Mangrovibacterium diazotrophicum: one gene and its partner. The main gene of each other region encodes a partner of the protein of the gene in region 2 in a complex. Links are inferred from orthologs where the notes say so. Each region holds a gene or a part of one and is shown on either strand. Other genes may lie near its edges. The genes, in order: scpA and meaB.

What was found.
Region 1: the proteins of meaB (region 2) and scpA are in contact, whole or in part, in a crystal structure (PDB 8DPB), measured with the Methylorubrum extorquens proteins. The link is inferred for Mangrovibacterium diazotrophicum from one-to-one orthologs. Residues at the interface, in SOR26638.1 of Methylorubrum extorquens: Arg20, Ala21, Ala24, Arg25, Thr28, Ser32, Arg33, Arg34, His37, Thr98, Gly99, Gly100, Ser101, Ile102, Leu103, Lys106, Thr107, Ala110, Ala113, Ile114, Asp115, Arg116, Ala118, Phe119, Ile120, Arg121, Pro122, Pro124; in SOR27001.1 of Methylorubrum extorquens: Glu577, Glu578, Asn579, Asp580, Gly581, Arg582, Arg583, Arg585, His596, Ala604, Ser605, Ala608, Asp609, Gly611, Phe612, Asp613, Val614, Asp615, Ile616, Gly617, Pro618, Leu619, Glu625, Arg628, Gln629, Val631, Glu632, Asn633, Asp634, Glu661.

Annotation. Positions count from the first base shown.
Region 1 is NZ_RAPN01000001.1:2,814,210-2,817,444, forward strand. What follows is about bases 278-3,184. They hold scpA (methylmalonyl-CoA mutase), read right to left. Parts: upstream 2,855-3,184; coding sequence 701-2,854; downstream 278-700. Other genes in these bases: mutA (methylmalonyl-CoA mutase small subunit), read right to left, coding at 2,921-3,184. In the rest of the region: BC643_RS11105 (DUF5995 family protein), read right to left, coding at 1-35; more of mutA, read right to left, coding at 3,185-3,235. UniProt on the Escherichia coli protein: Catalyzes the interconversion of succinyl-CoA and methylmalonyl-CoA. Could be part of a pathway that converts succinate to propionate.
Region 2 is NZ_RAPN01000005.1:99,582-102,680, forward strand. What follows is about bases 18-2,788. They hold meaB (methylmalonyl Co-A mutase-associated GTPase MeaB), read right to left. Parts: upstream 2,083-2,788; coding sequence 952-2,082; downstream 18-951. Other genes in these bases: BC643_RS21530 (TlpA disulfide reductase family protein), read right to left, coding at 18-955; BC643_RS21540 (DUF1573 domain-containing protein), read right to left, coding at 2,187-2,788. In the rest of the region: more of BC643_RS21530, read right to left, coding at 1-17; more of BC643_RS21540, read right to left, coding at 2,789-3,099. UniProt on the Escherichia coli protein: Binds and hydrolyzes GTP. Likely functions as a G-protein chaperone that assists AdoCbl cofactor delivery to the methylmalonyl-CoA mutase (MCM) ScpA and reactivation of the enzyme during catalysis.

The DNA of each region.
Region 1 (3,235 bases), on a different replicon or contig from region 2:
TCTAATTTTCTGATGACTTCGTCGATCGTGTTCATTGGGTGGTTTTTGAAGTACAAACAGCGCTCATTGAAGATGAGTACGATCCAAGGTAATTAATCTTCACGAAACAACAACCAAATCGCACGGGCTACTTTTCTCCCAAATACGACTATTTGCTGACGATCCAGGCAGTCAACCGTGCCAAAACCTTTCATCCGGATCATAATTATTGGTTTCAATATTATTAATAAGACTTCACAACTTGCCTTTCTTGATCCAAACACCAAAATTAGATTATCATAACGAATCACTAAATTGACTAACAACTACGCTCAAGAAAATGGTTGCCGAAAACGTATCAACCCACCCCAATCTGACCAGTCGCCTGCCCAAAGAGGATGATCCTCACAAAAAATCTCTGAAAAAAATGGACTGAAGGTTACGGAAGAAACCATGAACGAAGCCCCGTTAGTAGAAGTAAAGAAAGAAGAAGACTACAGCCGCTTTATGCTACAGTAAATTCGACTAAACAAAAAAATTATGATTGAGGGTTTCACTTAAAGTGACCCCCTCAATAAATCTCAGAAATTCTGTAAATACAACGAAGTACCACCATGGTCATCCTTCGAAACAAAAAAGCCACCCCCGAAACGGAGATGGCCTTTTGATATGGTGAGTTGATTTACTCGTTACTCAAAACTCAAGTCTTGCGACTAAGGTTCTATTCTTCGTGCGCAGCAATCAAAACCTCAAGGATTTTCTTACCGGCAGCAGCAACGCTGGTACCAGGTCCGAAGATCGCTACAACGCCTGCATCGTACAGGTATTTGTAGTCCTGAGCAGGAATTACACCACCGGCTATAACCATGATGTCTTCACGACCCAGTTTCTTCAGTTCTTCGATAACAGCAGGAACCAATGTTTTGTGACCTGCAGCCAAGGAAGAAACACCCATTACGTGAACATCGTTTTCAACCGCTTGTTTGGCAGCTTCTTCCGGAGTTTGGAACAATGGTCCCATATCAACGTCGAAACCAAGGTCGGCATAACCGGTTGCTACTACTTTAGCACCACGGTCGTGTCCGTCCTGACCCATTTTAGCGATCATGATACGAGGTTGACGGCCTTCCAACTCAGCGAATTTCTTCGCCAAATCCTGAGCTTCCTGGAAGGTAGCATCGTTTTTGCTTTCTGATGAATACACGCCTGAAATAGTTCTGATTACAGCTTTATAACGTCCGCAAACTTTTTCGCAGGCGTCAGAAATCTCACCTAATGAAGCACGTTTTTGTGCAGCTTTTACAGAGAGGTCAAGCAGGTTGCCTTCGCCGGTTTCGGCACATTTTGTAATGGCAGCCAATGCTTGTTGTACTTCTTCTTCGTTACGCTCAGCACGCAATTTTTTCAAACGCTCGATCTGAGACAAACGAACAGCTGTGTTGTCGATTTCCAAAATGTCGATCGGATCTTCTTTTTCCAAGCGATATTTGTTAACACCCACAATTGTTTGAGCTCCACTGTCGATACGTCCCTGAGTACGTGCGGCAGCTTCTTCAATACGCATTTTAGGTACACCTGTTTCGATCGCTTTAGCCATACCGCCCAGTTTTTCAACTTCTTCGATCAAGGCCCAAGCTTTCGTATAAAGATCTTTTGTCAACGCCTCAACATAGTATGAACCAGCCCATGGGTCTACGCCACGGCAGATTTCAGTTTCTTGTTGAATATACAGCTGTGTGTTACGTGCAATACGAGCAGAGAAGTCGGTTGGCAATGCAATCGCTTCATCCAACGCATTGGTGTGCAATGATTGCGTATGACCCAAAGCTGCAGCCATCGCTTCGATTGCTGTACGACCAACGTTGTTGAACGGATCTTGCTCGGTCAACGACCAACCTGACGTTTGCGAGTGCGTACGCAAAGCCATTGATTTTGGGTTTTTCGGGTTGAACTGTTTCACCAATTTCGCCCAGATCATACGTGCGGCACGCATTTTGGCGATTTCCATGAAGTGGTTCATACCAATAGCCCAGAAGAATGACAAACGAGGTGCGAAAGCGTCGATGTCGATTCCGGCGTTGATACCTGTACGGATATAATCCAAACCGTCAGCCAGGGTGTAAGCCATTTCAATGTCGGCAGTTGCACCGGCTTCCTGCATGTGGTAACCCGAGATAGAAATTGAGTTGAACTTCGGCATATGCTGAGAAGTGAACTCGAAGATATCAGCGATGATTTTCATTGAGAATTCAGGTGGATAAATGTAGGTGTTACGCACCATGAACTCTTTCAAAATATCGTTTTGGATGGTACCGGCCAACTGATCCAAAGTAGCGCCTTGTTCCAAAGCAGTAACGATGTAGAACGCCATTACCGGCAATACACCACCGTTCATTGTCATCGAAACTGACATTTTATCCAATGGAATCTGGTCGAACAGGATTTTCATATCCAGGATTGAGTCGATTGCCACACCGGCTTTACCAACATCACCCACTACACGAGGGTGGTCTGAGTCGTAACCACGGTGAGTTGCCAAGTCGAAAGCGACAGAAAGACCTTTCTGACCGGCAGCCAGGTTACGGCGGTAGAATGCGTTTGACTCTTCAGCAGTTGAGAACCCTGCGTACTGACGGATGGTCCAGGGACGCAAAGGATACATGGCTGAATAAGGTCCGCGAAGGAATGGTGGCAAACCTGAAGCATAATTCAAATGCTCCATGCCTTCCAAATCTTCTTTGGTGTAAACCGGTTTCACCGGGATTTGCTCCGGAGTGACCCAGTTTTTTTCAATTTTGTGTTCAGCAGCCCACTCGCTGGCCTTTTTCTGCGCAGTAGTAGACTTTATATCTATATTCTTGAAATTCGGTTTCATTATATCTGATTTTGAATTAAAGTGAATTGGTCGTCTAATAACTCAATACTCGTTACTCACGACTCATTACTTGATGCCTAACTTTGCATTGTACGCTTTCAAGTCTTCAAGCACATTGCTCTTCACGTGAATGAAGTTTTCAATGCCTTTTGCTTTTAAATCATCCATGCAAGCAGGAGCACCAGCTACAACGAAAATTCCTTCGCCTTTCATAGCATCGGAAGCAGCAGGAGCCAAGTCAGCATATTCTTCATCAGAGCTACAGATTACAACAATCTCAGCACCTGCAGCTTTAGCAGCAGCAACGCCTTCTTCAACTGTTGCGAAACCGTTATTATCTTTCACTTCGTAACCGGCAACAGCAAAGAAGTTACATGCAAA
Region 2 (3,099 bases):
TCAAATCCGACACATGGTGCCACGCCAGTTTATCGTCATCGATGGCTTTCAACCAGGCATCTTTATCGCGATCCAGAGATACACCCAAAATATCGAAGCCTTTATCTTTGTATTTATTGTAAGCCGCAACAACATTCGGGTTTTCCTGACGACATGGTCCGCACCAGCTTGCCCAAAAGTCAACTAACACATACTTTCCGCGCAATGAAGAAAGTGTCAGGGGGTTTCCTTCCGGATCGTTCATTGTAAAGTCAGGTGCTTCAACACCAACGGCCGTTTTTGCCTGTGCTGCCACCATCTCGTTCAATTTAACGACGTATTCTGATTCTGCCAATTTCGGATCGAAACCATCAACGAGGCTTTTCAGCTCAGCATATTCCAAACGACCACCTAACTGCGACAATGCGATGAATGGTCCGACAACGCTATTACTGTGTTCGCGAACAAAGTTTTTCGCATAAACTTCCATGTTGTCGGAAGCCGCTTCAATATCGATACGGATGCGATCCATTTCGTCCTGGTTACCGGTTGCAGCAGCTTGAGAATACTGAGTTTGATATTCGCGGATTTTTTGGCCAAGGTTGGTTACTTCATCAACATACGTATTGAAAATATCAGTCGTTTCTGAACCGGTGATTTTTGTTGCACGAAGGCTATCCTTGTAACTTTCTACTTTAATATTTGCATTCTCCAGGAAGAATTGAGCGAAATAATCACGCTCATTCAAGCGTAAAAAGTTCAACTCCGGCAATCCTGCTGATCCTTCGAAGGTGAATTTTCCAGCAACAAGTTTCGCGGTGTCTACAACCAACGGCTGACCAGCCTGTGCTTTCACCAGGTATACAACACCCGAGTCCAATCCGGCAATGGTACCGCTCACCGTATATTTATTTGAATTGCTTTGACAAGCGGCGAGCACCATCACAAGCAGGATGATTGGAAATAATTTTTTCATTCTTTTACTTTTTGAGATTGATAATATGTTTCTAATAATTCTTTTGCTGCAACAAACGAGCTCAACTCTTCATTCAATACCTGTCCTTCAAAATTTCCGAGTATTTCTTTGATCTTGGGGTTTTGGTAGAAGTTCGATTTCAGCTGATCATTAATCGTTTCGTACATCCAGAACTTCGACTGTTCGCTTCGCTTAAACTGAAAGTAACCGTTCTGATTGACGTGGCTAAGATAATCATTGATTGTTTTCCAAATCTTGTCGATTCCAATCTTTTTATAAGCCGAGCAAGTCAGTACCTTAGGCTTCCAGCCCGAATCGGTAGGCGGAAACAACTGCAAGGCACTCATGTACTGAACACGCGCCATTTCTGCCCGATCTACGTTGTCGCCGTCGGCCTTATTTATCGTGATGGCATCGGCCATTTCCATAATTCCACGTTTGATTCCCTGCAACTCATCTCCCGCTCCGGAAAGCATCAGCAACAAGAAAAAGTCGACCATGGAATGAACGACGGTTTCGCTTTGTCCAACCCCAACAGTCTCGATAAAAATGACATCGAAACCTGCAGCCTCGCAAAGAATAATGGTCTCGCGCGTTTTCCGGGCAACACCACCCAGCGAGCCCGCCGAAGGAGAAGGACGAATGTAAGCATTCGGGTCGATTGAGAGTTCTTCCATGCGGGTCTTGTCACCCAGGATACTTCCTTTCGACCGTTCGCTACTCGGGTCGATCGCCAAAACTGCCAGCTTGTGACCCAGCGAGGTAATATATTTACCGGTCGACTCAATAAAAGTACTCTTCCCAACCCCCGGCACACCTGTAATCCCGATTCTGATTGATTTTCCGCTGTATGGCAAACATTTCAGAATAATTTGCTGCGCAATTTTCTGGTGTTCCGGCTTCGAGCTTTCAACCAGCGTTACCGCCTTGCTCAAAATAGTCCGGTTACCTTCAAGAATTCCGGCTACATACTCCTCAACAGAAAGCTGATTTTTCCGTTTATTCTTCAGAAATCGCTGAATTGAGCTCTCATCAAACGAGTCGGGCTGTTCCACTCCACTATTCACATTCAAACCTTTGTAGGCCTCATCATTCTCTATATGGTGATGTTCGTGATCTCCTATCATCTTTCAAAATTTTTACGAGTTACGAAGGTAAAACTTCGCTGTAGATAAAAAAAACAAGCCGCTCCGAAATTGGAAGCGGCTCACATGATGATAAACTATTTCTCTTATCCGGCTGCCTGCACATTGGTGGAAATGCGCAAGATTGTTGTAGGATTCTTGGGATCGTTTGTAATTACAGTGATGGCCTTGTTCTGACGACCTCGTTTTCCTTTCGAATTGAATTCGACTTTCAACGGTACAGACTCGTTAGCTCCGATCACTTTTTTCTCCGGAGTCACCGCAGTACATCCGCAGGACGTTTTCACATTGCGAATGATCAAATCGCGCTGGCCGGTATTTTTCAAAGTGAAGACGCATTCCACTTTGTCGCCTTCCTTAATTTCGCCAAAATCGTGCGAATCTTCACTGAACGATGCTACAGGAGCGCTCGCCAATTCAGCAGGCGACAACGCTGAGAAGTCTTCCTCGATGGTTGCCGAAACACCTATCGAATTGCGATAATCCGCTTTTCCGTCAACATTCAAATAAATACGGTTCATCACAAATCCGTAAGTATGCACTTTTGAGGCGTCGTAACTCACAATGATATTGCCCTTCTCGTGTGGTTTCAAAGTTGATGGCTCAACCTTGACGGTAATATTTTCAGGTGGTGTTTTGAAATCCAGGGTAACGGCTGCATCCGAGTCGTTGATGATTTCAAGACTTTCCGTTTTCACTTCGTTTTCCTTGATATTTACAAAGGCGATGTGATTAGACATGGCACGCACCGGGCCAATTTCGCGCGGATACAACTCAGCGACTGTTTTTTCACGTTGTTCCACGTTACCTTTAATTCTCAGAATCGTTCTTGGAACTTCACCGTTACTGGTAACAGTAATCGTTTTGTTGAAAGGCCCCGGACGATTAGCCGGATTGTAACTCACTTTGATAAAACCTTTTTCGCCGGGAGCGACAGGTTTTTTCGTCCACTCAGGAGTTGTACAGCCGCACGAAGCTTGCACATTATTCAAAATCAAC